One region of the Alcanivorax sp. 97CO-5 genome, then DNA from elsewhere that is predicted to be linked to it. Evidence: predicted binding sites of a transcription regulator. Region 1 holds the regulator's gene; each other region holds the start of a gene.
What was found. The regulator LexA, encoded in region 1, represses DNA repair genes until DNA is damaged. The targets are predictions, from matches to a motif close to TACTGTNTANNTANACAGTA.
Positions count from the first base shown of each region.

Region 2: the regulator LexA is predicted to act here: its motif matches at 4,557-4,576, upstream of uvrD (DNA helicase II).
Region 3: the regulator LexA is predicted to act here: its motif matches at 3,078-3,097, upstream of hrcA (heat-inducible transcriptional repressor HrcA).
Region 4: the regulator LexA is predicted to act here: its motif matches at 2,267-2,286, upstream of recA (recombinase RecA).

Region 1 covers NZ_KI965877.1:412,098-419,519, forward strand. Annotated here, with positions in the region: gene topA (type I DNA topoisomerase) at 1-1,353, opposite strand, end outside; gene Y017_RS01880 (universal stress protein) at 1,568-2,008, shown strand; gene Y017_RS01885 (cyclic nucleotide-binding domain-containing protein) at 2,053-2,703, opposite strand; gene lexA (transcriptional repressor LexA) at 3,011-3,625, shown strand; gene Y017_RS01895 (DUF1499 domain-containing protein) at 3,681-4,097, shown strand; gene Y017_RS01900 (TatD family hydrolase) at 4,045-4,878, shown strand; gene Y017_RS01905 (glutaredoxin family protein) at 4,955-5,176, opposite strand; gene rlmKL (bifunctional 23S rRNA (guanine(2069)-N(7))-methyltransferase RlmK/23S rRNA (guanine(2445)-N(2))-methyltransferase RlmL) at 5,173-7,287, opposite strand.
Region 2 covers NZ_KI965888.1:156,891-164,312, reverse strand. Annotated here, with positions in the region: gene Y017_RS06770 (TRAP transporter large permease subunit) at 1-515, shown strand, start outside; gene Y017_RS06765 (acyl-CoA thioesterase) at 520-915, shown strand; gene Y017_RS06760 (TRAP transporter substrate-binding protein) at 980-2,128, opposite strand; gene uvrD (DNA helicase II) at 2,268-4,430, opposite strand; gene Y017_RS06750 (GGDEF domain-containing phosphodiesterase) at 4,605-7,422, shown strand, end outside.
Region 3 covers NZ_KI965882.1:59,270-66,691, reverse strand. Annotated here, with positions in the region: gene Y017_RS05225 (outer membrane protein assembly factor BamE) at 1-183, opposite strand, end outside; gene fur (ferric iron uptake transcriptional regulator) at 372-773, shown strand; gene recN (DNA repair protein RecN) at 832-2,499, opposite strand; gene Y017_RS05210 (RDD family protein) at 2,530-3,057, opposite strand; gene hrcA (heat-inducible transcriptional repressor HrcA) at 3,206-4,255, shown strand; gene grpE (nucleotide exchange factor GrpE) at 4,506-5,078, shown strand; gene dnaK (molecular chaperone DnaK) at 5,298-7,223, shown strand; gene dnaJ (molecular chaperone DnaJ) at 7,325-7,422, shown strand, end outside.
Region 4 covers NZ_KI965905.1:703-8,124, reverse strand. Annotated here, with positions in the region: gene Y017_RS11700 (sulfite exporter TauE/SafE family protein) at 1-434, opposite strand, end outside; gene Y017_RS11695 (regulatory protein RecX) at 686-1,150, opposite strand; gene recA (recombinase RecA) at 1,143-2,177, opposite strand; gene Y017_RS11685 (CinA family protein) at 2,380-2,868, opposite strand; gene Y017_RS11680 (YebC/PmpR family DNA-binding transcriptional regulator) at 2,910-3,629, opposite strand; gene Y017_RS11675 (wax ester/triacylglycerol synthase family O-acyltransferase) at 3,946-5,301, opposite strand; gene Y017_RS11670 (NYN domain-containing protein) at 5,479-5,955, opposite strand; gene Y017_RS11665 (class I adenylate-forming enzyme family protein) at 6,284-7,422, shown strand, end outside.

The DNA of each region.
Region 1 (7,422 bases):
CGGCTGAATGCGAGTCCAACCATCGAACTTCATGATGCGCCCTTTCGCTTTCAGCTCATAGCCATTGCCGATGGCCGTCAGCGTGGAGCTGAGGTATTCCGCCGGGGGCATCTGGCAGGCAATAAACTGACGGCGAATCAATTCATAAAGGCGTTGCGCATCGCGTTCCATATCTTTCAGGGAATCGGAGGTACGCCGTACATCAGAAGGACGAATCGCTTCGTGCGCTTCTTGGGCCCCTTCCTTGCTACTGTAAGACAACGGCTCGTCGGGAAGATACTTATCCCCCAGCTTTTCGCCGATCCATTCCCGGCAGGCTGCCACCGCATCGGAACTCAGGTTGGTGGAGTCGGTACGCATGTAGGTAATGTGGCCGGCTTCGTAAAGCCGTTGCGCCATCATCATGGTCTTTTTCACCCCGAAGCCCAGCCGCGTACTGGCCGCCTGCTGTAGGGTAGAGGTAATAAACGGCGCGGAAGGCTTGGAACGGGTCGGCCGTTGCTCGCGCTGACTGATGGTCAGGCGGCCGGCATTTTCCAGAGCTTGCTTGTGCGCCGCGGCATCGTCGCCGTTGTTAGGGCGGAACGCCAAACCGTTGTGCTTTGCCACCTGCAAACGCAGGGCTTCACCATCGCCGCTGTGGGTATCGCTGTAAAGCTCCCAGAATTCTTCCGGGATAAAAGCGCGGATTTCACGCTCACGCTCCACTACCAACTCCACCGCTACGGACTGAACCCGACCGGCAGACAATCCGCGGGCGATCTTTTCCCACAGCAGCGGGGAAATCATGAAGCCCACCACCCGATCCAGGAAGCGACGAGCCTGCTGGGCTTCTACCCGGTGCAAGTCCAGCTTGCCGGGTTCTTCGAAAGCCGCCTGAATGGCTTTCTTGGTAATTTCGTTGAACACCACCCGGTCGAAGCGCTCTTCATCGCCACCGATAACTTCCCGCAGGTGCCAGGCAATAGCCTCCCCTTCGCGGTCCAAATCCGTTGCCAGATAGATGCGGTCTGCTTTCGCAGCCAGGCGCTTGAGCTCATCAACCACCTTGTCCTTACCGGGGAGCACTTCATAGTGGGCGGCCCAGCCATTTTCCGGATCGATCCCCATACGATTGATCAGCTGCTTCTTGGCCTTCTTCTTTTTATAGGCATCCCGCTCTTCCTTGGGCAAGGAGCGCGTGTAGGCTGCCTCCTTGGCCCGCTCTTGAGGGGTGCTTTTTTTGGAGCCACCACTGACCGGCAGGTCGCGCACGTGGCCGACGCTGGACTTCACGATGAAGTCGTCGCCCAGGTAGCGGTTAATGGTTTTTGCCTTGGCAGGCGACTCCACAATTACTAACGATTTTCCCATTCTCAGGTACTCAACATCCGGTCTAAGGCGTGTGATGGGCGCTATTTAGACAGCGCCGGTATAGGCGGGTCAAGCAGGAACTGCCCCCTTGCTCCTTTTTTAGTAGTAGTACAAGCCACCCTGTCAGGGCAACCCTCATCTGTAAAACAGCCTGCTAGCAACGCCGCACAAGCACGCTATACTGCAATGAACCTCATTTTTCAGGGAGAGAACCGTGCTGAGTCCCTATCGCAGAATACTGGTTGCCATCGATGGCAGCGATGAATCACCCCAGGTACTGTCCCGCGCGGCTGGCGTACTGTCGGGCAATGACGGCGAACTGCATTTAATCCATGTGATAGAACCGCTGGCTCTGGCCTACGGCGCGGATGTACCCATGGATGTAACCGACCTGCAAAGCGGGCTGATGAAACAAGCCCAAGAAATGGCAGATAAATACGCCGGCCAATACCACGTGCCGGAAGCCAACGTTTACGTGGATATGGGATCTATCGAAAAAACCATTCTCGACAAGGCAGACAAGATAGGCGCGGATTTAATCGTGGTGGGCAGTCATACGCGAAGCGGCCTAGCACTGCTGCTAGGCTCCACGGCCAGAGGCCTGGTCCCCGGTGCGCACTGCGACGTGCTGGCCGTTAAGGTAGACCAGCACTAGCAACGGGGAAATAGCGCAGCGCGTATTCCCCGAAGCAGAGCCCCTCAGGTCAGCTGCAGAGCCCCGGTGCTGGCCTGGCCTTCCTCGTTCCAGCGACACAGCAATTCTGCCAGCCCTTGCGCCTGCGCTTTCAATGCAGCCAGCTCTTGCGGACTGTTTTTCTCGCCATAAAACACTGGCAACTTGCGCATAGACTGAACCAGTTCATGGGTCGGTGCCTGCATTCGCTTCACCTCCAAAGTCCAGCGAATGTGATGCACAATCATATGGAAAAAAGCCAGCCGGGTTGCCAGCGAATAGGCACTGCCATCATCATTAAAATCATTGAAATCCAAGCTTGCCAATACCGCTTCGCGGGCATTATCTGTCACCTTAATAGTCGCACTACGCGGAGTCCCCAGCAGCATAGACAAGGAGCCAAACACCTCACCCGGTGATACATAATACAACGGCGCACCCTGGGGATTCTCCGATAACACTTCCAGCTGCCCCCTCAACAAAAAGTACAGAGTGGAATCCACCTCACCGGCTCGAATTACGCTTTCTCCCGAAGCGGCAACCCAAAGACGGGTGGTCTGTTCAAGCCGGGAAAATTCGTTCTGATCATCACGATTAATTTCATTAAAAAACGGCACGCCCGCTAACAGCTGGCGACGCCGTTGCTGGCCGAAATCATTATTATTGGCCTGCTCCATCCACTACCCCCACTGGTCTGATGGCATTGTAATCAACTACACACATGCTAGAGCGACCTCCACAACAGAGCAACGGCAAGGAAAAAAGAGGGGTGAACTCTTCTCCCAATGCTGACCAAATAACACTGTTCTTATTGTCAGTAAACATGCTAGCATCCTGAATATAGCACTTCCTGTCAGCCATTACTTACACGCTCAGGCAAGTGACCAATACATAGGCCTACACGCACCGAAAGGCGCCCAACTAGCCCCCCCCCCTAGAGGCCACGGCTAAGCGCCACACTCTGCAGGAAACAGGGAGAAGGTTATGAGCAGCAAACTTACCGACCGGCAGCAACAAGTCCTCGACTGCATCCGTGAATGTCTTAAGGACAACGGCATGGCCCCTACCCGTGCAGAGATTGCCGACATTATGGGATTCCAATCCAAGAATGCGGCCTCAGACCATCTCCGTGCCTTAGAGCGCAAAGGCTATATCAAACTTCACAGTGATCGCTCTCGCGGAATCCAACTACTTGATCATGCCTACTGGGGTGAAGAGGAACTGCCCGTCGTCGGTAAAGTGGCTGCGGGGATCCCCATTGAAGCCATCGAGAACGTGGAACGAACCGTGCCAGTACCCCAAGGCCTGTTTAAACAGCGCCCCACCTATCTATTAAAGGTGCAAGGCGACAGCATGGTGGATGCGGGCATTTTCGATGGCGACCTAATTGCCGTGCGCAAATCCAATGTGGCCCGTTCCGGTGAAATCGTTGTCGCGCGCATTGACGAAGAAGTCACGGTAAAGACCTTAAAGTTGAATAAATCCAGCGCCACACTACTCCCGGCTAACGAAGCCTATGAACCGATCAAAGTGCCCGCTGATCAACTTATTATTGAAGGCATTTTTGTGGGGCTAATTCGTGACCCAAACTCTTTTTAAAGCCTGTATCCGTGCCGGTACAGGCCTTTGCCTGATTGTATGGAGTGCATTTGCCATGGCTGAAACCCATCTTCTGGCACCCTGCCCGGACTCACCCAACTGTGTATCCAGCCTGGCTACACAGAGTGACAAGCGCGTTGACCCGTTACAGGTCGCCGCCGACCGGGAAAGCAGCCTGAAAAAGCTGGAAACACTGCTGGGCAGTCTTCCCCGTGTGGACTACGATGTTGTCGGCCAGTCGCGTATTCAAGCCCGCTTCACCAGTCGGATCCTGCGTTTTGTAGATGATGTCACTTTCTATGTTCGCGAGAATGGCATGGTGGAGGTCCGTTCCGCATCACGGGCCGGTTATTGGGATTTAGGTGCCAACCGTCGTCGGGTAGAATCCCTGCGCGAGCAGCTATTTGAGCAGGAAACCGATGACCGCACTTCACAACACCCCCCCTTCGGAAACGCAGAAAATCGCGCCTGAACAATGGGCCGATATCGGCGTTAACCTCACCGATCGACAATTTCATGACGACCGGGAGGCCGTGATTGAGCGTGCGGCTTGCGCCGGAGTTACTTGGCAGCTAATTACCGGCACCACTATCGACGATTCCCGCGCGGCCATTGCCCTCGCCGACGAGCACTCAGGGCTTTTCGCCACCGCCGGCCTGCACCCTCACAGCGCTCGTTTTTACTCTGCTGCGCTAGAAGCAGAGCTACGAGATCTACTCGCCCATGAACAGATAAAAGCTGCCGGCGAAATGGGCTTAGATTTCAATCGGGATTTTTCTCCGCGCCCAGAGCAGGAGCGGGCCTTCGAGGCTCAGTTAGCCCTGGCGGCGGAATACAAATTGCCGGTTTTTCTTCACGAGCGTGATGCCCATGAACGCTTTCTCCCTATCCTGAAATCCTTCCGCGATGCTCTGCCTGGCGCCGTTGTGCATTGCTTTACCGGTTCCCGTGAGGCTCTGTTCGCCTATCTGGATCTGGATTGCCACATCGGCATTACCGGTTGGGTCTGCGACGAACGACGTGGCAAACCGCTGGCAGAGCTGCTGCCTAACATTTCGGATAACCGCCTGCTTTTGGAAACAGACGCGCCCTATCTACTCCCCCGGGACCTGCCGCAAGCGCCCCCGAAAAAGCGCCGTAACGAGCCTGCGCTACTGCCTTGGATTGGCCAACGTGTCGCACAATTACGCGGGCAGGAGACGCAACAAGTCGCCGCCATGACGTATCAAAATGCGTTAACGCTGTTTCGCTGACCGGAAAAAACGCATCAGGGCAATGCGCAGGATGTTTGTCGAGCTAGCCAGAAAGGCGTAACCCGACATCAAAACATCAGCAAAGAAACTGCTGTACGTCGAGCAAGCCAAACGGCCAAGCCAGCTCCTGCCCTTCGCGCATCAATACCGGGATTCGCTCACCATACTGTTCGATCAAGGTGTCATCTTCAGCGATATCTACCAGCGTAATTTCCAGATCCGGCCTGACCATGGCCACCAGCTCCCTGGCCTGATCACAAAGGTGGCACCCCAAGGTGGTATACAACAGCACCGTCATGCATCCTCCACATGACGAATGGCATAGCAATAATGGATTTTTTCATTGCGGCGGAAATCCTCCGGGATACTCCAACGTGAGATATCCTCTACCGCGTACCACTTGCTGATGCTTTCATCCATTTGGAAGCGACGGTAATTACAGGAGAAATACAGCACCCCACCCGGTTCCAAGCAGCGCATAATCTTGCGAATCAAATCACCGTGATGCTCTTCCACCACAAAGTCACTCCGTGACTTATTATTGGAAAAAGTGGGCGGATCGCAGAACACCAGATCAAACTGCTCCTTACACTCATCCAGCCAACGCATGGTGTCGGCCCGAGCCAATTCATGCTGATCGGTGGAGAAACCGTTAGCGGCCAGGTTGCAGGCTGCCCAATCCAGATACCGCTTGGAGGAATCCACCGTAACGGTGCGCTTTGCGCCACCCACAGCAGCATGCACCGTGGCAGACCCCGTGTACGCAAACAGGTTAAGGAAGCGCTTACCACTGGCCTCTTCAGCGATACGCAAACGCGTGGGCCGGTGATCGAGAAATAGCCCGGTATCCAAGTAATCCTGCAAATTAATCAACAACTGCGATTGCCCTTCACGCACAACCCGGTATTGTCCCTGAGCATCCAGCTTTTGATATTGCTGATTCCCCTTCTGCTTTTCACGGGTGCGCAGGTGCACCTGCTCACGGTGAACACCTAAGGCCGCTCTCACCGCTGTCACCGCCCAATCACGGCGCTCTTTCGCTTTTTCCGGATCAATGGTTTTAGGTGCCTTGAACTCCTGCACCAACACCTGATCCGCATAGATATCCACGGCCACATTGAATTCTGGCAAATCGCGGTCATACAGCCGGTAGCACTGAATGTCCTCCCGCTCCAGCCAACGGCGCAGGTGTTTGCCATTTTTGCGCAGCCGATTTAATAAGGGTTGGGCGCCCTCGGGTACGTTGAACGCACTATCATCAGCCACTTTCACCACATTGGCTGGCGTCTGCTTACGGGGCGAATAAAGACGGATAAAGTTATTGAACGGGCCATTTTTCAGGCGCCATTGCTGTTCCAAATTCATCCCAGAGCGGTCCATGACTTCCGCATCCGCACCCAGCAACAATGCCTGGTAGCCCGGCGCTCGAACCGACAAAATACGACCCAGCGCATAATGTAGCCAGCCCGCTTGTGGTTTTTCCTCCAGGCGCTCACCCCAAGGCGGGTTACCCACCACAATACCGTTATCAACAAAATCTCGACGCCGCAGAGCACCCAGTTCCCGGCGCTCAAAATGAATTGCGTTACGCACTCCGGCGCGCTCTGCGTTCTGCAAAGCCAATTGCAATGTGCTCGCTTCAGAATCAAACCCTTTCAGCGATACGGCTGGCACTGGGCGCTTACCACTCTCACCTGCTTCCTTCTGGGCATCCAACCACAACTGGCGCCGACAACCACGCCACTGCTGAAAGCCATAGTGCTGACGCTGGGCACCTGCGGCGCGGCCTGCTGCTATCAGCGCCGCTTCAATCACCAGGGTACCACTACCGCAAAACGGATCGATCAGCGCGGAATGGCGACCTTCCTTGCCCCACCCTACAGCCCATAACATGGCTGCAGCCAAGGTTTCGCGTAGCGGCGCACGACCGCCTGCGAGGCGATATCCACGGCGATGCAAAGGCTCGCCGGCCAGATCCAACCACAGATGTGCCTCATTCAAATCCAGCCGGGCACGAATACAGCAACTGCCTTTCGGCTCACGGGAGATGGCAAACTGCTCCGGTAATGCATGAATAAACCGTTTGGCACTGATCCGATTATCACCACGCACTTCAGCGCCGTGCTCAATATGCAGATGTACCGGTGCATTGTTCCCCACCAAAGATAGCCAATCCTGGCTAGCCGCCAACTTTTCCGGTGCAATATCCGGTGTCACACCCAACGTGGCCAGATGCAGCAGCACCCGCTCGGACAAACGGGACCAGAGGCACACCTTCAGAGCATCCGCCACGCCCCCGGAGAAACTGACATGCGCACGCCCGGTTTCTGTTACGGATATGCCCAGTGAGCCTAGTTCGTCGCTGAGCAGATCTGCCAGACCTGGCATGCAGGTGGCCACAAATTCCATTATCCAATCCTCTAAAATGACTAATTTATGTGCAAAACAAAAAATAAACCATTATTTTTCAATGCATTACATAAACTGTCATCAAACTGTCCTTTATACGCCATATGCTTAAACAGCAGTGGCCATATTGCTACA
Region 2 (7,422 bases), on a different contig from region 1:
ACCTGAACAGAACCATCCTTGGCGAAGTGGTTCGAGCCACCAGCCGAGTCACCGCCATGGTGTTCATGATCCTGATCGGCGCCAGCCTATTTTCACTGGTGTTCCGGGGCTTTGGCGGCGAGGAAGCGGTGCACAATCTGTTCGCCGCCATGCCCGGTGGAGTGATTGGTGCCACCCTCATGGTGATGCTGCTGATTTTCCTACTCGGCTTCATTCTCGACTTTATCGAGATCACCTTTGTGGTGGTGCCCATTGTCGCCCCGGTTCTGCTGGGCATGGGGCTGGACCCCATCTGGCTTGGCGTAATGATTGCATTGAACTTGCAAACTTCGTTTCTGACCCCACCCTTCGGGTTCGCGCTGTTTTATCTACGCGGGGTGGCGCCGGCAGAGGTTAAAACCACGCACATTTATCAAGGCGTGATACCCTTTATCTTTATACAATTAATCATGCTGGGCATTCTGGCGCTGTTCCCTGAACTCGCCACCTGGCTGCCTCATACGCTCTACGGATAATAAGATGACAGACCACACTGACGACGTGCCCCAGCCGATTGGCACCCTTGCCATCCAAACCATTGCCATGCCGCAAAGCGCCAACTGGAATGGGGATATTTTCGGCGGATGGCTAGTTTCGCAGATGGACCTGGCCGGTGCCGTCACTGCCCGCAAAAAAGCCCGTGGCCGCGTGGCCACCGTAGCCATTGATTCCATGGCGTTCTTGCGCCCGGTTCCCGTGGGCGCTGTTGTCAGCTGCTATACCCAGCTACAAGACATCGGCCGCAGCTCCATGCAGATCCTGGTAGAAGTATGGATTCGCGAAGATTCCGGCACCTTGTCGAAAGTTACCGAAGGGCATTTCACTTTCGTAGCGATTGACGACACGGGCCGCACCCGGGCAGTGCCACGGGATTAACCGCCAACCGCTAGTGACACGCCGTAACGCGGGCCGTCCCACGGGCCAGGCCCCTGCCGCGCTTTTAACCTTTAACTTGTAGCTCGCTGCGCACATTCATGTACGACTGCTCCGCCACCGTCATAGATTGCAACGACTGATCCCGGAAACCGCGATAGGAGTCGTATACCTTACGTGCGTCCTTGTTGTCCGCCACGAGGGTTTCGATCACATCATCGCTGGCATCCTTCAGGGCCTTAAGCACATCGTCCGGCAGGCGACGCAACTTCACCCCATGCTTGTTAACCAGCTCATCCAAGGCGGCATTATTGCGGGCGGTGTATTCATCCAGCATGTCCTGGTTTTCGGACTGGGCCGCGTAGCGAATGATCGCCTGCAGGTCTGCGGGAAGGCCTTCCCACACCTTTTTGTTAATGGTCAGCTCTAGCGTTGGGCCGGGCTCTTGCCAGCCCGGATAGTAGTAGTACTCAGCTACCCGGTGCAGGCCAAAGGTCAGGTCGTTGTAGGGCCCAACCCAGTCCGCCGCATCAATGGCCCCGGTTTGCAGCGAGGTAAACACCTCGGCACCCGGCAGCTGTACCGGGGTAGCACCCACCTTGCCCAACACTTCCCCAGCCAGGCCTGGCATACGCATCTTCAACCCTTTCAGGTCTTCAATGCTGTTGATTTCTTTATTGAACCAGCCCGCCATTTGCGTACCGGTGTTACCACAGGCAAAAGGCTTAAGATTGAACTGGGCATACAAGTCATCCCACAGTTCCTGCCCCCCGCCATGGTGCAGCCAGCCATTCATTTCCTGGGCTGTGAGCCCAAAGGGCACAGCGGTGAAAAACGGCGTGGCAGGATGCTTTCCTTTCCAATAATAGGCAGCCCCATGGCCCATTTCCGCACTGCCCTGGCGTACAGCGTCAAACACCTCAAAGGCCGGCACCAATTCTTTGGCGCCATAAACCTTGATCTTAATTCGCCCGGCCGACATTTCTTCCACCCGTTTGGCAAAGCGGTTGGCGCCCGCACCCAACCCCGGATAGTTCTTTGGCCAAGTGGTAACCATTTTCCATTCATAGGTCTGTGGCCTGAGTTTTTTCTCCTCAGGTTCCGGCGGTGTCACCACCGCCTTGTCTGTCGGCGGGCAATCTTTCTGTTCACAGCCGGCCAGCGCCAAGCCTCCCAGCCCCAAACCTAGGGCAGAAACAAATTTACGGCGATCCAATGGGACATCCTCCGATAGTGAGCGGCAGTTCTGCCGCTTTCGGTTTATTTTTGCAGCCTGACACTACATGCCAATGCCAGACCGTCTTTCGTTTCAGCGTCAGGCATCAGGGGGGCGAGAATCAAGCGAGCCGCCAGCCCTATATCACTTCCAGCCGAGCGTATTGGCTAACCAGCCATTTGGTGCCCGCGCCATCGAAATTGATTTGTAGGCGCGCATTAGGCCCCTGCCCTTCAAATTGCAAAATCGTACCTTCCCCGAATTTCGGGTGTAACACCCGAGCACCCAGGCTGATGCCGTTAGACTCGGTTTCACGAATGGGTTTAGCCGCACCGCCCATGGGCCGGCTGAACCCTGCACGGGCGCGAACTTCCTCCAGCGTTTCGGCGGGAATCTCTCGCAGAAAACGGCTGGGTGGATTGTAATTTTCGTTACCGTACAACCGGCGGCTTTCCGCGTGGGTCAGATACAGCTCGCGCATGGCCCGTGTCAGGCCCACGTAGCAAAGGCGGCGCTCTTCCGCCAACCGGCCCGGCTCTTCGCTGGACATCTTGTGGGGGAACAAGCCTTCTTCCATGCCGGTAATAAAGACCACCGGAAATTCCAGCCCCTTGGCCGAGTGCAGGGTCATCATCTGCACCGCGTCCTCGTGGGCGTCAGCCTGGCCCTCCCCGGATTCCAGCGCCGCGTGATCCAGAAATGCGGTGAGGCTATCGAGCTCGGAGTCCTCATCCTCATCACCGAATTCCCGTGTGGCGGAAAGCAGTTCGCGCAGGTTTTCCAGCCGCTGCTGGCCCTTCTCGCCCTTTTCCTTGCCATGAAATTCCAGCAACCCACTGGCTTCAATCACATGCTCGGTAGTTTCCGCCAACGACAACCCATCGCACTGCTGCTCCAGCTGGGCGATTAGATTCAGGAACACCGCCAACGCATTAATGGCTCGAGCGGTAAGCAACTGCTCACTAACGACTGCCTGGGCAGCGTCCCACAGGGACACGTTACGCTGCCGCGCCACCTCACGCAGGGTTTCTAGGGTCTTGTTGCCAATGCCGCGGGTGGGTGTGTTCACCACTCGCTCGAAGGCGGCATCCGCATGGCGGTGGCTGAGTAGGCGCAGATAGGCCAGTGCATTTTTGATTTCCACCCGCTCGAAGAAGCGTTGCCCGCCATAGATACGGTAGGGAATCCCCGCCTGCAGAAAAGCCTCTTCCAGCACCCGCGACTGGGCGTTGGAGCGGTACAGCACCGCCATTTCCCGCCGCGCGGTGCCTTCCTGAAATAGCTTATCCATGCGCCCGGCAATAAAGCGCGCTTCATCCACTTCATTGAAACCGGAATAGAGGCGGATCAAATCGCCATCGCCGCCCTCGGTCCACAGTTCCTTGCCTAGGCGGTCACTGTTATGGCCGATCACCGCGTTGGCCGCTTTCAGAATAGTGCCGGTGGAACGGTAATTCTGCTCCAAGCGAATGGTACGGGTATCCGGGAAGTCGCGGCTGAATTTGTGGATGTTCTCGATCTTGGCGCCACGCCAGCCATAAATGGACTGATCATCGTCACCGACAATGGTGACCGCATTATTTTCGTCCGCCAGCAACCGCAACCAGGCGTACTGGATGCTGTTGGTATCTTGGAACTCGTCTACCAAAATGTGCCGGAAGCGACGCTGGTAGTGGCCGCGCAGGTTGTCGTTGTCGCGGAACAGCTCCAGTACCCGTAGCAGCATTTCGTTGAAATCTACCAACCCGCCCCGCTCGCAGGCCTCTTCATAGGCGAAGTAGATCTTCTGCATGGTCAACGCGAACAGGTCGCCGCCGGTATCCATATGCCGAGCGCGGAGTCCTTCGTCTTTCTGACTATTAATAAACCAGGTGGCCTGACGGGCTGGCCAGCGTTGTTCATCCAGGCCCAATTCCTTGCTGACTCGCTTGATCAGCCGGATTTGGTCATCCGCATCAATGATCTGGAAGCCTTGGGGGAGACCGGCCTCCTGCCAGTGGGCGCGCAGCAGGCGATGGGCAATACCATGAAAAGTGCCCACCCACATGCCATCGGCAGACATGTCCAGCAGCTGCTCAATACGCCCGCGCATTTCCGCAGCGGCTTTGTTAGTAAAGGTCACCGCCAAAATACCGAACGGCGAAGCCTGTTCGGTGGCAATCTGCCAGGCGATACGGTGTACCAACACGCGGGTTTTGCCGGAACCGGCCCCCGCCAGCACCAGCAAGTGTTGATCATCGGCAGCCACCGCATCGCGCTGGGCCGGGTTCAAACCATCAATAAGGGAAGTCACGTCATCCATGGCGCGAAAGTTTAGCAGAATGTCCTTGCCGGTGATGCCCGCCGGAGAGGGCAATTTCCCCCTGTCCCGATACTTCCCTCCTCTCTCCCAAGAAAGTCGGTTTCCCTCGCCCCCAACCTGTGGGTAAACTGGAAACAAAAACACTCGGCTCTTAAGCCAGAGGAAACGTAAACGGTGTCATTACAGCCCCCATCATTCCAGCCAGCACCCCAGTTTAATGGTGTGCTTAATGAGCAATGCCAATTGCTGCTAAGCGGCATCGCCGAACTGTTGCTGTTGGAAAGTGCCGCCGTCATTATCCTGGCGTGGGTTTACTGGCACAGCCCCGTGTCCCAGCCAACCGTGCTAACCTGGTTTGGCATCATTGCCGTGGTACAGATTGCCCGTTTATTTATTCTGTCCTATTACCGTCGCCAACTAGATGGCCAAGAAGCCCTGCCCTTGTTCAGGCGTATGCTCTCAGCCCTCGCTCTCGCCTCGCCCTTATTGATCGGTTTGGCCGGCTACCTGTTCAACCCTTTGGATAGCCTATTCAGCCCGCCAATGCTAGGCGCACAACTGGTATTAATTTGTCTGGGCTTAGGCCTAAGCACCACGGCGCTGGTCGCCTACAGTAGCCATTTCCCCACCGTGTTTTTGTATTTGATCATGCTGCTCGGCCCAGCAGTGGCTCGCCTATCGGAAACCCAGCAACACAGTCAATTGGCACTGGTCCTACTGATGTCCCTGCTGGGGTTGTTCTTCCTGGTCGCCGCCCGTCGCATCAATCACACCGGCCACAAAGCCATGATGTTGCAAGCCAACAACCGCTCACTGATTGATTACCTGAACCGCGCACGCAGCGACGCTGAAGCTCTGAACGAGAAACTGGCTCAAGAGATTTACGATCGCAAAGACGCTCGCCAGCGATTACAAGACACCAACGATCGACTAGAAAGCATGGTGCAGGAACGCACCCGAGCCTTAGGCGAAACCAACACCGCCTTGGCGGCGACCAGCGAACGACTAGAGCTAGCCTTGGAAGCCAGCAACATCGGCCTGTGGGATTGGATGCTGGATACCGGACTCAATCACCACACTAATTTCGACCGCCTGCTAGGATACGACAGCGCCTACTTCAAAAACTTCTTCGGCGACTTGGATACCTTGGTTCATCCGGATGACCTGGCTCGAATCCGCCAAGCCATGGTTTCGCACTTCAAGGGTGAAGACCCCCGCTACCACGCGGTTTATAGATTGCGCCACGCAGACGGCAGCTGGCGCTGGATTGAGGACGAAGGTCGAGTGGTGTCCCGCAGCGAAAGCGGTCGCGCCATACGCATGATCGGCACGCGTCGTGATATCACCGAAGATCGCCAGGCCCAGGAACAACAACGGTTAGCCGCAACCGTGTTTGAAAACGCCCCAGAAGGCATTTTCATTCTTGATCATAAATTCCGTTTCCTTGCCGTAAACACCCGCTTCGAGCAGATCACCGGCTATACCGAGTCTCTGCTTATCGGCCGCCGTATCTTGGAAGAAGAAGGCGCCCAGGCGAACCGGGAAATCTATCTGGAGATTACCGCCGCCCTGCTCGATAACGGCTTCTGGGAAGGGGAAATCAACGAACGCCGCCGTAACGGCGAAATATATCCGGAATGGCTACAGATGAGCGCGGTGCGAGACGAGCAGAAACGGGTAATCCGCTATGTGGGGATGATGTCTGACCTGACCGCGCGTAAGGAAACCGAGCAACAACTACAGTTTCTCTCCAACTATGACCGCCTCACCGGCCTAGCCAACCGCACCCAGTTCCGCGAGCATCTACACAAGTCACTAACCCTTGCCCGCCTGAACCGCCAAAAGGTCGCCCTGTTAATGATCGACCTAGACCGTTTCAAGCCCATTAACGAATCCCTAGGGCATGAAATCGGCGATCGTCTGCTAAAAGCAGCCGCCGAACGCATGGCCCAACATGCCGGCGGGCAAGAGTCCTTGGCTCGGGTCGGCGGCGATGAATTCACCCTATTATTAGAGAATCATGGCAGCGAAGGCAGCATTAGTCAGCAGTGCCAACAGCTTATCAATGCCATGAAAAAGCCGTTCCTGATTGACGGTCACGAACTACTTTTGGGCGCAAGCATCGGTATCAGCATATTCCCGGATACCGCCAAAGAAGCGCAGAGCATGATCAACCAGTCCGACATGGCGGTGTATCAGGCCAAACGTAGCGGCGGCAATAATTTCCAATTTTACCGCAGCAACATGCGCGTGGCCTCAGTAGAACAACTGGCCTTGGAAACTAGCCTGCGCAAGGCCATTTTCAAGAACGAATTCGTGGTGCACTACCAACCCAAAATGAACCTGGCCAGCAATCGAATTACCTCGGTGGAAGCCCTAGTGCGTTGGCAGCACCCCACCATGGGCCTGCTTCCACCGGCAGACTTTATACCGCTTGCCGAAGAAACCGGGTTGATCTCTGCCATTGGTGAGCTCGTACTGGAACGCTCCTGTCGCCAAGCACACAAGTGGCAGAAACAAGGCCTCGGCGAGATCTGCGTCTCAGTAAACCTTTCTGCTCACCAGTTCCGCAAAGGAAACGTAGCGGAAACCATCGATCGAGTCCTATCCACCACGGAACTGTCCCCGCACCTGTTGGAATTAGAACTCACCGAGAGCCTAATCATGGAAGACATGGAGCAGAACATCGAACTGCTCCAGCAATTGCGCAGCCGGGGTGTTGAGTTAGCCCTGGACGACTTCGGCACTGGCTACTCCTCGCTCAGCTACCTGAAGCGTTTCCCGGTAGATACCTTGAAAATTGATCGCTCATTTATCATGGAGCTAGACAAGAACCCGGACGATGCCGCCATTACCCGCGCCATCATCGACATGGCCCATAGCCTGAAAATGAACGTAATCGCCGAAGGGGTGGAAACCGCAGATCACCTGAGCATTCTGCGAGACATGCATTGTGACAGCATCCAGGGCTACCTGATAAGCCGACCCGTAC
Region 3 (7,422 bases), on a different contig from region 1:
TGCGCCGAGGACGTAGCGTACTTGCTCCGGAGTCATGCCTGGCTGCAGCTCGCTGAGCATATCTTCGGTGACAAAGTTACCTTGCGGAATATCAATTCTGTAGACGCCAGGAAAACGCAGCGTGCTGCATCCGGCAGAGGCTAGAAGTGATACTAGTAATAGTGTAACTAGAATGCGGGACATGATTTTCGACTTCGCTAAGTGTTCGGGCGATAATACAGACTTGGGAACCTATGACAAACTCCGGTCTGACGATAGGGTCATATTTTATTGACAGCTCGCGGCGCGATGAGTTCGCCTTGGTACTCTTGGTGGTACAAATTTCCCGCCTTTTTCAAAACCGCCATTGATTGGCAGATGGAGCATACGCATTGGATAATCAGGATCTCAGAAAAGCGGGCCTTAAAGTGACCCTGCCGCGGGTGAAAATCCTTCAGCAGCTGGAGAAGTCCGCAGAGCGCCACTTGAGCGCGGAAGATATCTACAAGTCGTTGATGGATTCCGGCGAAGACGTGGGCTTGGCGACGGTATATCGCGTGCTGACGCAGTTCGAGCAGGCTGGCATGGTGTTGCGCCACAACTTTGAAGGTGGCTCTGCTGTATTCGAGCTGGCTGATGAAGAGCACCATGATCATATGGTGTGCATGGAAACCGGCGCGGTGGTCGAATTTATGGATGACGTGATTGAGTCGCGGCAGCATGCTATTGCCGAGGAGTATGGTTACGAGATTGTGGATCACTCACTGGTGCTGTACGTCAAACCCAAGAAGTAGGCGACACGTAGGCGCTTTAGGGTGGAGGTTTGGCGTGGCGTGTAGGTTGCGTTTTCTGTCACGCTGCCTGCGCCTTGCTCAGCATTTCTTTGGCATGGTTACGGGTGGACTCGGTAATTTCTACTCCTCCTAGCATTCGCGCCAATTCTTCCACTCTGGCGGCGTCATCTAGCTCTTGGATGCGGGTGTGGGTGGTCTCATCCTCTTGGATTTTGTGCACCTGCCAATGCTGATGCCCTTGACTGGCCACCTGTGGCTGGTGGGTAATGCACAGCACTTGAGCATGCTGCCCCAGTTCGCGCAGTAATCGGCCCACAATCTCGGCAACGCCGCCGCCAACGCCCACGTCTACTTCATCGAACACTAGGCTGGGCACGGTCAGGTTGCGCGCACAGATCACCTGGATGGCGAGGCTGACCCGCGATAATTCGCCACCGGAAGCGACTTTGCCCAGTGGTTTGAGTGGCTGCCCTGGGTTGGCTGTAAACAAAAACTCCACTTCTTCCAAGCCCTCCAGGCTCGGGGGGCACTCGCTTAGGCAGGCATCCAGTTGCGCGGCTTTCATGCCCAGAGCCGTGAGTTGCTTTTGCACTTGCTGGCTGAGAGTCTTGGCGGCGCTGCGGCGAGCCTTGGTTAGCTTGCGGGCGCTGTCCATGTAGTGCTGCTGGGCGGTCGCTTCTTGTTCCGCCAGAGCATGCAGCTGGGCATCCACATTGCCCAGGGCATCGGATTCGGCCAGCAGGCTGCGATGATGTTCTACCAGCTCTTGCGGGCGAACGCGGTGCTTGCGGGCCAGGGTGTAGCTTTGGCTCAGGCGTTCTTCCACCTGGCTGAGGCGCGCCGGGTCCAGATCTAATTTTTCCAAGTAATGACGCAGGTCGTCGGCGGCGGCTTCCACTTGCAGGCGGGCGGATTCCACGGTGTCGGCAATGCTGCCCAAGTCGCCGTCGTTATTGCGCGCATCGTCTAACCAGTGGCTAACTTGGCTAAGGTGGTCGTTGCAGGTGCCGTCCTCGCCTTCATAAAGTGCGTCAAGGGACTGCTGGCAAAGCCGGATCAAGTTTTCTGCATTGCCCAGTCGTTGTTGCTCCAGCTCCAGTTGCTCCAGCTCGCCGTCCTGCAGGGCGAGGGCGTCCAGCTCTTCTAGTTGGAAGCGTAACAGTTCTTCTTTCTCATTTTGCTCACGGGCTTGGTTCAGGGCGTCATCGTGGGCACGGCGGGCTCTCTGCCAGTGGCGCCAGTGCTCGCGCACGCTGTTGGCCAAGTCGCGAGCATGGGCGAAATTGTCCAGCAACTGCCGGTGGGCATCCTTTTTTAGTAGTGCTTGGTGCTCGTGCTGGCTGTGAATGCTGATCAGACGTTCACCCAGCTCTCGTACCTCCGACAGCGGGGTGGGGGTGCCGTTCACATAAGCCCGGGAGCGGCCGTCGGCACGCACGGTACGGCGAAGCAGGCATTGTTCTTCATCATCCAGCTCCCGTTCGATCAGCCATTGCTGTGCGGCAGCGTTGTTGCGCAGGTCGAAGGTGGCCAGCACTTCGGCGCGGTCGTGGCCGTGGCGAACAATCGATGAGTCGGCCCTGTTCCCTAGGGTGAGCCCTAGGGCATCGATGATGACAGATTTGCCTGCCCCGGTTTCGCCGCTGATGGCGGTGAGCCCGTTTTCGGGCTCTAGCTCCAGCTGGTCAACGGTGGCAAAGTGGCGAACGCTTAAGTGGGTCAGCATGGTGTTCCTCTGCAACAGGCGAAATCGTGATTAAGTGGTCGTTCTTTGGGTTTGAATCACTTGGGTGCCGGCGAGGTGGTCGTGCAGGCAGCGGCGGTCTGAGCGGAAAATCAATAACGGGTCGATAAGCATGATCAGGTTGATGCCGGGCAGCTGGGCGAGCACGTGGAAAACAAAATAACGTAGCCCGTAGAGTTTGCCGGCGGGAACGCTGTCCTGTTCCATGCCGACGATACGCATGTCGAGAAGGGCTTTGCCAATGGTTTGCTGGCGGTTAAAGAGTAGCCAGCCTTGCAGGGCTAGGAAGATCAGCTCCCCGGCGATGAACAGGCCGATGCTGGTGGTCAAGCTGATAGTGCCGCTGCTTTGCATCATGGCGTCCCAGATCCCGCTGAAATAGATGATTGGGCCGATAATGACCATTTGCACTAGGCCATCAATGATTGCGCCGAGAAAGCGATACAGTCGGCTGGCCAGTTCAGGGGCTCCGGGGTTGTTTGGCTTCTGGGTTATGCTGTCCGGAGTCTGGTAAGGATTGCTTGGGGTTTCGCCGGTCATGATGACATCCTTGCAATGATGACTGTTCTTATGGTCAGTGCCGGTTAATGGTAGGGGATTCGCGCTGGGAGTGTAAGCCCCTGCTCAATGAAATCCGGCTACGGTTCTCTATATAATAGTGCGGCGATTTTCTGGTACATATACACCTATGACAAAGCTGGATCTCAACGAACGCAAGCAGCGCCTGCTGATGACACTGGTCGAGCGGCATATCCGTGACGGCCAGCCGGTGGGCTCGAAAACGCTGGCCAGCGGTAGCGGCTTGGCAGTGAGTCCTGCCACTGTGCGCAATATCATGTCGGAGCTTGAAGAGTTGGGGGTGTTGAGTAGCCCGCACACTTCGGCGGGGCGAGTTCCCACAGAGCTGGGTTACCGGCTGTACGTGGATTCGCTATTGGCGACCAGCGTGATGGAGCGCCCGGATCATCGGCATTTGAAAAAAGAGCTGCGTCAGTTGCTGGCGCCGGAGCAGTCTTCCCAGGAGTTGATCGCCCAGGCATCGAAAACCCTGGCGGAATTGACGCGCATGGCCGGGCTGGTGGCGGTGCCCCGTCGCGAGGTGTCTACTCTGCGCCAGGTGGAATTTCTGCCATTGTCGGGCAAGCGGGTGCTGGTGGTGCTGGTGGTCAATCGCTCCGAAGTGCAGAACCGGATTATTCATACCGACCGGGATTACGATGGAGTGGAATTGCGCCAGGCGGCTAACTACATCAACCATACCTATGCAGGCTGGGACTTGAACAGCATTTGCGATGGTTTGCTCGATACCATGAATACGGATCGCCAGCAGATGGATGCGCTGATGCAGACGGCGGTGGCTGTGGCGGATAAGGCGCTGCGTACTGAGCGTCCCGACTCTGATTATGTGGTATCCGGGGAATCCAACCTGATTCAGACCGCTGAGGCGGAAAATTTGGGGCAGCTACGTAACTTGTTTGATGCCTTTAATCATAAGCGTGACATTTTGCATTTGCTTGAACGCTCCATGAAAGCCGATGGGGTGCAGATCTTTATCGGCCGAGAATCAGGGTTTCAGCCGTTTGAGGATTATTCGCTGATTTCCGCTCCTTACACGACGGATGATGGTCCGATGGGGGTGTTGGCAGTGGTTGGTCCCACCCGCATGGATTATGAGAAAGTTATCCCCACTGTGGACATCACCGCTAAGATCCTCTCAGCGGCGCTTACCCAGCTTTAAAATAACCCACAAGCTACAACGCAAATCGGCGTGCCCTGTGTTGCGGTCTTTCTCGCGGCAATTAATCGGCGAGCGGCGTGTTTCCTTGGTTGGATCGCGGGTTATTATGCTGTGATGAATGGCTGCCGCTTGGCCCGTGTTGCGATTTGAAGCTTGAGGCTTGTCATTTCCCCCCTTGAATCCTGCCCGATAGTTCCCATATCTTTGCCCGCTTTCCTGGAAAAGCCCGGATAGGGATGTGGAGTGACCAATGAGTGAGCAGGAAAAAGATCAGAACAATGCCGAACCACAGGTAGAAACGGTTGAAGAACAGCAAGCTGCGGCCGCTGCAGAGGCGGTTGAGCCCACCGCTGAAGAGAAGCTGGCTGAAGTAGAAGTGGAGCTGGCCAAGGTTAAGAAGGCATTGGCTGAAGCGGATGTCCGTGCACAGGCGGAAGTGCAGAATGTGCGTAAGCGCGCCGAGCGTGACGTGCAGCATGCCCGCAAGTTCGCTTTGGAGAAGTTTGCCGGTGATCTGCTAAGTGTGGCGGACAACTTGGAGCGTGGTCTAGCGGCGCTGGATGCCGAAGACGATGCACTAAAGGGTGCCCGTGAAGGTATCGAGTTGACGCTGAAGTCTCTGTTGGACGCGTTTGCCCGTTATAACATCGAACAGATTAATCCCGCAGACGAGCCGTTTAACCCCGAATTGCATGAAGCGATGACCATGGTGCCGGTGCCCAATGTGGACCCCAATAGCGTGATTGAAGTGCTAGAAAAAGGCTACCAGCTGAATGGTCGTCTGATTCGCCCGGCTCGGGTGGTGGTTAGTAAGGCTCCTTGATAGGTGTTTGACCCGCCGCTTGAGCTTGATATTAGGTGTGAAAGTGGCGCCGGCTGCGGGCTTTGGCCTCAAAGTGATTACAAAAGTTGAAGCACTGAAAATCGACAAGCTCCCTTGAAATGATGGCAACGACCGCCATATAGGAGCCAGACGAGTTAATAATTCAACTGCCTGGGGCGCCGAAAGGGTTCCGGCTAGTGTGAAGGAGATAGAACGACTATGGGTAAGATTATCGGTATCGACCTAGGTACGACCAATAGCTGCGTGGCCGTGCTGGAAGGTGACAAAGCTAAGGTTATCGAAAACGCAGAGGGCGCTCGCACAACGCCGTCCATTATCGCCTACACCGACGATAAAGAAACTTTGGTTGGCCAGGCTGCCAAGCGTCAGGCGGTGACGAACCCGGAAAACACTCTGTATGCGGTGAAGCGTCTGATCGGCCGTCGTTTTGACGACAAGGTGGTTCAGAAGGACATCAAGATGGTGCCCTACAAGATCACCAAGGCTGACAATGGTGACGCCTGGGTAGAAGTGAAGGGCGAGAAAATGGCGCCGCCGCAGATTTCTGCGCAAGTGCTGAAGAAAATGAAGAAGACCGCGGAAGACTACTTGGGTGAGGCTGTCACTGAGGCCGTTATCACCGTGCCGGCTTACTTCAACGATTCCCAGCGCCAAGCCACCAAAGATGCCGGTCGCATCGCTGGCTTGGATGTGAAGCGTATTATCAACGAGCCCACTGCGGCTGCTCTAGCTTATGGCCTAGATAAGAAAGGTGGTGATCGCACCATCGCTGTGTATGACTTGGGTGGTGGTACTTTCGATATCTCAATTATCGAAATCGCCGAAGTGGATGGCGAGCATCAGTTTGAAGTGTTGGCCACAAATGGTGACACCTTCTTGGGTGGTGAAGATTTCGACTTGGCATTGATCAACTTCTTAGCTGATCAGTTCAAGGCGGATTCCGGGATCGATCTGGGCGGCGACCCGCTGGCTATGCAGCGTCTGAAAGAGGCGGCTGAAAAAGCTAAAATCGAGCTGTCTTCCGCCGAACAGACGGAAGTTAATCTGCCGTACATTACTGCCGACAGCACTGGGCCCAAGCACTTGGTGGTGAAGGTGACGCGCGCCAAGCTGGAGTCTTTGGTGGGTGATCTGGTGACCCGTTCACTTGAGCCGTGTAAAACCGCATTGGCGGATGCTGGGGTGAAAACGGCCGATATCACGGATGTGATTTTGGTGGGTGGTCAGACCCGTATGCCAATGGTGCAGAAGAGCGTTACTGAGTTCTTCGGCAAAGAGCCGCGCAAAGACGTTAACCCGGACGAAGCAGTTGCCATGGGTGCTGCGATTCAGGGTGCGGTACTGAGCGGTGACGTAACCGACGTGCTGTTGCTGGACGTGACTCCGCTGACCTTGGGTATTGAAACCATGGGTGGCGTGATGACTCCGCTGATCGAGAAAAACACCACTATTCCGACCAATGCGTCGCAGGTGTTCTCCACGGCGGATGACAACCAGACGGCCGTGACCGTGCACGTGTTGCAGGGTGAGCGTAAGCAAGCGAGCCAGAACAAGTCGTTGGGCCAGTTCAATCTGGAAGATATCCCGCCGGCGCCGCGCGGTATGCCGCAGATCGAAGTGACCTTCGACATTGATGCCAACGGTATTTTGCACGTGGGTGCGAAAGACAAGGCTACCGGTAAAGAGCAAACCATTCAGATCAAGGCTTCTTCTGGTCTGTCTGATGAAGAAATTGATCAAATGGTGCAGGACGCCGAAGCTCACGCGGACGAAGATAAAAAGTTCGAAGAGCTGGTGCAGACTCGCAACCAGGCGGATCACTTGGTGCATGCTACCCGCAAAACGCTTGAAGAAGCGGGTGACAAGGCCACCGATGAAGAGAAAGAAGCCATCACCAAAGCCGTGGACGAGCTGGAAGAAGCCGCCAAGGGCAGCGACAAGGATGACATCGAAGCCAAAATCAAGGCGCTGTCTGAAGTGTCCGCACCGCTGGCCGAGAAAATGTACGCCGAGCAAGCTCAGCAGGCCCAAGGCGCTGCCGGTGCTGAAGGTGAGCAGCCGCAAGCGGGTGATGACGTAGTCGACGCAGAGTTTGAAGAAGTCGACGACGACAAGAAGAAGTAAGTAACGCCTGACGCCTGACGCCGGACGTTGGATGCGGATGCTCTTTGGCTTCTGTGTCTGGCCTCCGGCGTCGGGCGTCTGGCTAAGCCAAAGGCTTATCTATGTCCAAGCGTGATTATTATGAAGTGTTGGGTGCGGCGAAAGATGCCAGTGCCCAAGACCTAAAAAAGGCTTATCGCCGGCTGGCGATGAAATACCA
Region 4 (7,422 bases), on a different contig from region 1:
ATCCAGCCCGACAGGCTGGTATTAGGAGACAATGGCACTGAGTTCGGGTCCGGTGACATCTGCGACGGGCGCAGCACCATTAGTAACGCGACCACCACCAGCGTAATTAGAAGCACAGGCTTAAGAATAGTTTCGGGAAGAAAGGCTGCTGCCAGCGCCCCCACCAATGTTCCCAGCAAGCTCGGCACCAATATCGCGGGCAGATCGGCAAAGGGCATAGAGCCACGTTTATTGAATTGGCGCACCGCTTCCGCGCTTTGAATCAACACTGCAACGCGCATGGTACCGTTGGCCAGGGCCGCACTCATGCCGCTGAGCATTAACAGTGGCAAGATCAGCAAACCGCCGCCTCCTGCCAGAGTGTTGATAAAACCTGCCAACACACCAGCGCCTAGCATGGCAGCCACCAGCCAAGGATCAGACAGGTATTCCATGAAAAATCTCACACACGCATTAAAAACGCAGAATACGCCGCCAAGAAGATGCTCACCAGAGCACAACACATATACTCCCGCCCAATCGCATTCCCGCGCTAAGAGCATGAGCAACGCTAGCGGCACGCTCACCTAAGGGCATCTCTATCTGTCCTGTGCGCTCTGTGGCGAAAGTGCTTTTGGTCCTGGCTTGAATTTCGCCGCCAGCAACGCAACGGGGGAGCACTTGAAAGCACAAGAAAACAGCAGACTTAATCCTGTTCAGCGTCCTGCATATCCAGCGCAGCGAAGCTCTGTTCCGCATTAAAGCCGCGACTTTGCAGAAAACGTAGCTGCTTGGCTTTTTCTTTCTGGTCTTCGGGGTAGTGCCGGAAACGGCGGGCACGAACGTCTTTCGCCAGCGCGAACCAATCTACCTCGGCATTCTCTAGCGCTTCAGCAATCCAGTCATTCTCAACGCCTTTTAGCTGCAGTTCCTGACGAATCCGCAACATCCCCTGCCCTCGCTCAATACGCGCGCGCACAAAAAAACCGGCAAAGCGCCGGTCATCGATAAAATCGTGCTCCTCACACCAGGCTAGCACCGCCTCCAGCGCCGGCTGATCCCCCAGGCGCTGTTGCAGCTTGGTGACAAGCTCACGGCGGGAGTGATCGCGCCGGGCCAGCAGGGCAACTGCCCGCTGGCGCAACTCGGCTTCGGTCAGCGGCTCACTCATCGTCAGCGGGGGCGGCCTCTTCTGCCGGGGCTTCAGCTGTAGGGTCCGGCAACAGGCGGGCCCGGATTTCGGTTTCAATTTCTTCGGCAATGGCCGGGTTTTCTCGCAGGTACTCGCAGGCGTTCTGCTTACCTTGGCCAATCTTGTCGCCTTTGTAGGCATACCAGGCGCCAGATTTGTCCACCAACCCCTGTTGAACACCCAAGTCCAACACTTCTCCCAGCTGATTAATGCCCTGGCCGTAGAGAATCTGGAACTCAGCCTGACGGAACGGCGGCGACACCTTGTTTTTCACCACCTTCACCCGGGTTTCGTTACCGGTTACTTCGTCGCCCTGCTTCACCGCACCAATACGGCGGATATCCAAGCGTACAGAGGAGTAGAACTTCAGGGCATTACCACCGGTGGTGGTTTCCGGGTTACCAAACATCACACCAATCTTCATGCGAATCTGGTTAATGAAGACCACCAGTGTATTGGCGTTTTTCACATTACCGGTAATTTTACGCAGCGCCTGGCTCATCAGACGAGCCTGCAACCCCACGTGGGTGTCACCCATTTCCCCTTCGATTTCAGCTTTCGGCACCAGCGCCGCCACAGAATCGACGATGACCACATCCACCGCGCCCGATCGCACCAGCATATCGGTGATTTCCAGTGCCTGCTCTCCGGTGTCTGGCTGGGAAACAATCAGGTCGTCCACGTTTACGCCCAGCTTTTCTGCGTAATCCGGGTCTAGCGCATGCTCAGCATCCACGAAGGCACAGGTGGCGCCTTTTTTTTGAGCTTGGGCAATCACGCTCAATGTCAGGGTGGTTTTTCCGGAGGATTCAGGGCCATAAATCTCGACAATACGGCCCTTGGGCAGACCGCCAATACCCAAGGCAACATCCAGCCCCAGTGAGCCGGTCGAGATGGAGGGCATGCGCTCACGCTTGCGATCGCCCATGCGCATGACAGAACCTTTGCCAAATTGGCGCTCAATCTGTGACAGCGCAGCGGACAGCGCCTTACTTTTATCGCTCATTGTGACCCCTCTCCGTGTTCGGCGCGTCATTCATTGACGCTAACCGTATCTAACCGTATCCGACCCGCCTTATCTGACCTTTCGACCAGCACTGGCGTTATGGACAGTATTATGAACAACATTGGCTGTGCATTGCAACCTTCCAGATCGTTGTCTGGTCTGCCCCGCCTCAGCAGGGCTGAAAGGAATAGCCTGATTGTGGCTACTTGAGACGGGCATTCAAGCCCAGAATGGCGTGCAGGATGGTCTGCTGACGGACGGCATCGCGATCCCCGTCGAATTGGAAACAGCGAGCTTCTGCATGACCCAGCTTCTGCCCCCAGGCAATCCAGACGGTGCCCACCGGCTTATCTGGCGTGCCGCCATCCGGCCCGGCGATACCCGTCACCGCCACACTCACATGGGCACGGGAATGGCTAATAGCGCCCCGCGCCATGTCCAGTGCCGTTGCTTCACTAACCGCGCCCGAGGTCGCCAACGTGGAGGCCGGCACGCCAAGCATCTCTTGCTTAGCCTCATTAGAATAGGTGACAAAACCCCGATCGAACCAAGTGGATGCGCCGGACAGGCTGGTGAGCGTCTGGGCAATGCCCCCCCCGGTACAGGACTCCGCAGTGGCCAACAGCAAACGTTGTTTTTGCAGGGCACCGGCCAGTGCGACGGCGGCGGCGAGGATGTCGTTATCCAGCACAGGGCATTCTCCGTTGCGGATTGACGATTGCAGGACTGGAATCAGCCCAGATCCACGTTGTGATAGACGTTCTGAACGTCATCCAAATCATTCAACATGGCCATGAATTTATCGAACATGTCCATGTCTTCGGCGCTGATGGTGGTGTAACTCTGCGGAATAAACTGAATTTCATCCACCTCGAATTCCAATTCCCCGAAGGCCTCGACCAGCGCCTGCTTAGCCTTGAAATACTCGGTGTTAGGCGTGAACACCGTCAGCATACCGTTATCGTTTTCTATTTCGCTGACATCCACATCCGCATCCATCAGGGCTTCGAGCACCGCATCTTCATCTTCGTGGGCAAAAACGAAAATCGCCACGTGATCGAACATGTGGCTCACCGTACCCTGGGTACCGATCTTACATTTGGTCTTGGTAAAGGCCATACGCACATCACCAAAGGTACGATTCGGGTTATCAGTGAGGCATTCAATCAGTGCCATGCTGCCACCAGGGCCATAGCCTTCATAGCGGGCCGGGGAGTAATCCTCACCGCCACCCCCTTTAGCCTTGTCGAGGGCTTTATCAATCACATGACCGGGCACCTGATCTTTTTTGGCGCGTTCAATCAGGCTGCGTAATGCCAGATTCGCAGTAGGGTCCACACCACCGGATTTCGCGCTAACGTAGATTTCCCGACCATAGCGGCTGTACACCTTGGCTTTCATGTCCGAGGTTTTCGCCATGGATTCTTTGCGGTTTTGGTAGGCGCGGCCCATAGACATCTTGCTCCAGAGGAATTAGTTGCCCGGTATTTTAAGGGAAGATGCAGGCGAGAAGAACAAAAGAGCGGTTGGGAGTGGCAATTTAACGTACGCCTCATAAACCTTCGATTACATCGATACACCTACTCCACCAGAACACAGCCCCCTGAGGGATGCGGCAGCATGGGCTCCATACGCGAACCCGTTAGCATGCCGGCAACGTGCGGTTAAGGGGAAAAACATACAGCAGAAATGCCCGTTGATTATCGACTCAATCCCCAAGCTGCAATGTTGTTAGGGAGCCTCTATACATCAAGTCACCATTACCGAATCAAGGCTCCAGTTCCACCAGCGATTCTTCGAGATAAACCAGAAAACGCTGAATATGAGGCAACGTGTCACGGCAACCGATCACGCCAAACTCAAGGCTATTCTTGTAGCTCACCACAGTGATATTTAGGGCGTAACCATGCAGAACCAATGACACCGGATAGGTAGCCAACATCTCCGCACCATTGAGATGAAGCGTTTCCTTCGGCCCCGGCACATTGGAAATCACTAGGTTAAACATGGGGCTTACGCGCCCGGACAGGCCCGTGACCTGCCCCAAAGACAGCGGCATATTGGTCAGCACCGTATAAACATCGATCTCGGACTTCTGCATATCACCAAGCCGAGATTTCACCGCTTTCATGGAATCCTGGATTGCGGCCAGCCGATTCAGCGGCTGAGCAATATGCGTACCCAGGCTTACCTGAACCGTAGTAATGGCATTGCCACCCTCACCAGCCTGATCCGCACTACGCAAGGCTACTGGCACCTGGGCCACCAACGGCTGATCGGACAAGGCATCCTGACTGAGCAGATAGCGACGCAGCGCGCCGCCACACATGGCAAGGAAAATATCATTCACCGTACCGCCATGCTGTTTGCCCGCGGCTTTAATCCGCGACAGCGACCACGACTGGGCAGCAAAGCGTCGCGCGCCCGTCACCCGGCGGTTTAGCTGGGTTTTCGGCGCCCGATAGATAGTCTTTACGTTGCCATCCTTGGGCTGTCGCAGCAGGTCCACAAGCTGACCACCACCTCGGCGCAGGTTATTCATTGTTCCTTTCATGCCGGCATTCGCCGCTGCAGCGCCACGGCTCTTTCTCGGTTTCTTCTCTGCATCCCACTCGCCAGACCAAGGGGCGGGTAAACGGTCTTCGGCACAAGTAGCTAGGCGAGACTGCATTAGGTGCATCCCTGCCACCCCATCCACCATGGAGTGATGCATCTTGGTATAAAGAGCGAAACGGTTTCCCTCCAACCCCTCGATCAAATAGCTCTCCCACAACGGGCGGCTAGGATCCAAACGCTGGGCGTGCAACCGCGATACTAACGCCAACAGCTCACGCACCCGTCCCGGCCGAGGCAAGGCAGAATGCCGTACGTGGTAGTCAATATCGAAATTTTTGTCTTCCACCCAAGTAGCATCTAAGTACAGGGGCAAATGAGACTGAATCTTTTGGTTAAATGGGCGGCAGATGCTATCCACATCCACCAGGTATCGATAGATACTTTCCACATAATCCTCAGGAGCACCTTCTGGAATGGCAAACAACGCCAGCCCCCCCACATGCATAGGGGTTTCCCGGGTCTCCATCATTAACCAGCCGGAATCCATAATAGACAATTTACGGGCCATGCTTGCTGCTCCTTATTGTTATCCGTATCGCAGTGGCCTGACACCTAGGGTAGGCTCGAACGTCCTATCATCCGGATTTTTAACCCCAGAGCATTAGCAAAATCGTTGCGTTTGGTTATCAACAGTGAGCCAAAGATATCCATTGCCGCGCCTATCAGCGCTCGGAAGTCTCTGATATCACTTTAATAGCAACGCATCTCCTATCGGATGAAACACCGAGGCACTATCAATCAACGAACGCGCAGTCAGCGGCTCAACCCCATACACTTCAGTACGAACCCCCGGGTTAGCGCCAACTCGCGTTAGTAACACATCAAAATCTCCGTCCCCGGAAAGCAACACCACCGTATCCACCTCTGGAGCCAGCGTCATCACATCCACCGCAATGCCCACATCCCAGTCACCCTTGCTGGAACCGTCACTGCGCTGAATATAGGGTTTGAGTTTAACCGTGAAGCCAATGTGTTTAAGCGCATCCTGAAATTTCGTCTGCCCGTCGTCGCCACGGTGAGTGGCATAGGCCAATGCGTGAACTATTTCGCCCTGCGCCGACAGCTGCTGCCAAAGCGCCCGATAATTGAAAGGCCGCCCAAAAGCTTGGCGGGTGGTGTAATAAATATTCTGGACGTCAGCAAAGACGGCGATGCGAGGCATATACATTCCGGTTAGCGAGACTTTTTGAATGCGCTTCGGTGGAGATCACCGCCCTTTCCAAAGCGGCCCATTGCGGCTCTTTACCGTAACTTACTACAGCAACATGCCCTCAGCATCTACACCCATGCCGCCACTTACACCAAGAAATACAATATTAGCAATGCCAGCAAAATGATCGAGACGTTCAAACCCGTCCTAGAAAAATAAGTATCACTGGCGGATAGTGTCGAAGCACTACTGGCAGGAATATGGTCCCGAGTGTCGACGTCAACCATCATCGCTTCCAATTGGATGGCAACAACAATAACCGTCACAGGAGAATTAATTCATGATTTTGCACAAACCTGAACTGGTTGAGAAATATACGAACATGGGGCACTGGGGGGACAAGACCCTGCTCCAGCGCGCTGCCGCCAATTGTATCGCCCACCCAGAGCGAGAAGCGGTGGTGGATCCCCCCAACCGGAACGAGCTGGTGGGCACCCCCGCCCAGCGCCTCACCTGGGCAGAGTTCGGCCAGGCAGTGGATGCTACGGCAGCAGAATTGTCGCGCCGCGGCTTTGGTAAGGACGACGTATTAGTGGCCCAGTTACCCAACGTGTGGGAGCTGGCCATGTTGTACCTAGCCGCAGCAAAGGCCGGCGGCTTGCTTTCTGCACTGCCTATGCAATGGCGAAGCAAGGATGTGGGTTATGTGAAAAAAATGACCGAGGCCCGTTTCTACGCGTCGGCTGAGAGCTTTCACGGCTTTGATTACCAAGCTCTAGGCCAGGAGCTGGGTTTCGAGCACTACATTGGCCTGAAAGAACTGACCGATATTGCCCGCAGCAAACCCAGCCAGGGACCTGAGGTGCCAGTAGAAGCCAATGATATTTTTACGCTGTGCTGGACATCTGGCACTGAGGCAGACCCTAAAGGCTGCCCCATGAGCCACAACAACTGGGAGTACATGATTAACCTCGTGTTCACCACCTGTGGCTTGCAGCAGGGCGACCGGATTCTATGCGTGGCGCCCCTGGTAAACATGACAGCGGTGGGGGTGAACTACGTACCTTGGCTAGCGGCAGCAGGGACCCTAGTGCTGCACCATCCCATCACGCCGGAGATCTTGCTGCGCCAGCTTACCGAAGAGCGCATTCAATATACCATCCTAGTACCGGCGATGCTGAACATGATCGCCAAACTGCCCAACGTGGACCAGCTCGATCTGTCCAGCGTGCGGACCATCACCACCGGGTCAGCACCGCCTTCTGCCTGGTCCATGCAGGAGTTCAAGCGCCGCTGGGATATCGACATCGTCAATATCTGGGGCCAGAACGAAGGCTCCTGCCTAGTGGCCGGCCCCGCCGACGTACCTGACCTGGCTATGCGGGTGGATCATCTACCCTGGTGGGGCAGAGAAAGCGTCGAATGGCCCTCCGGCATCAATGGCATTGAAGTGAAGATTCTCGGCGACCAGGATGAGGA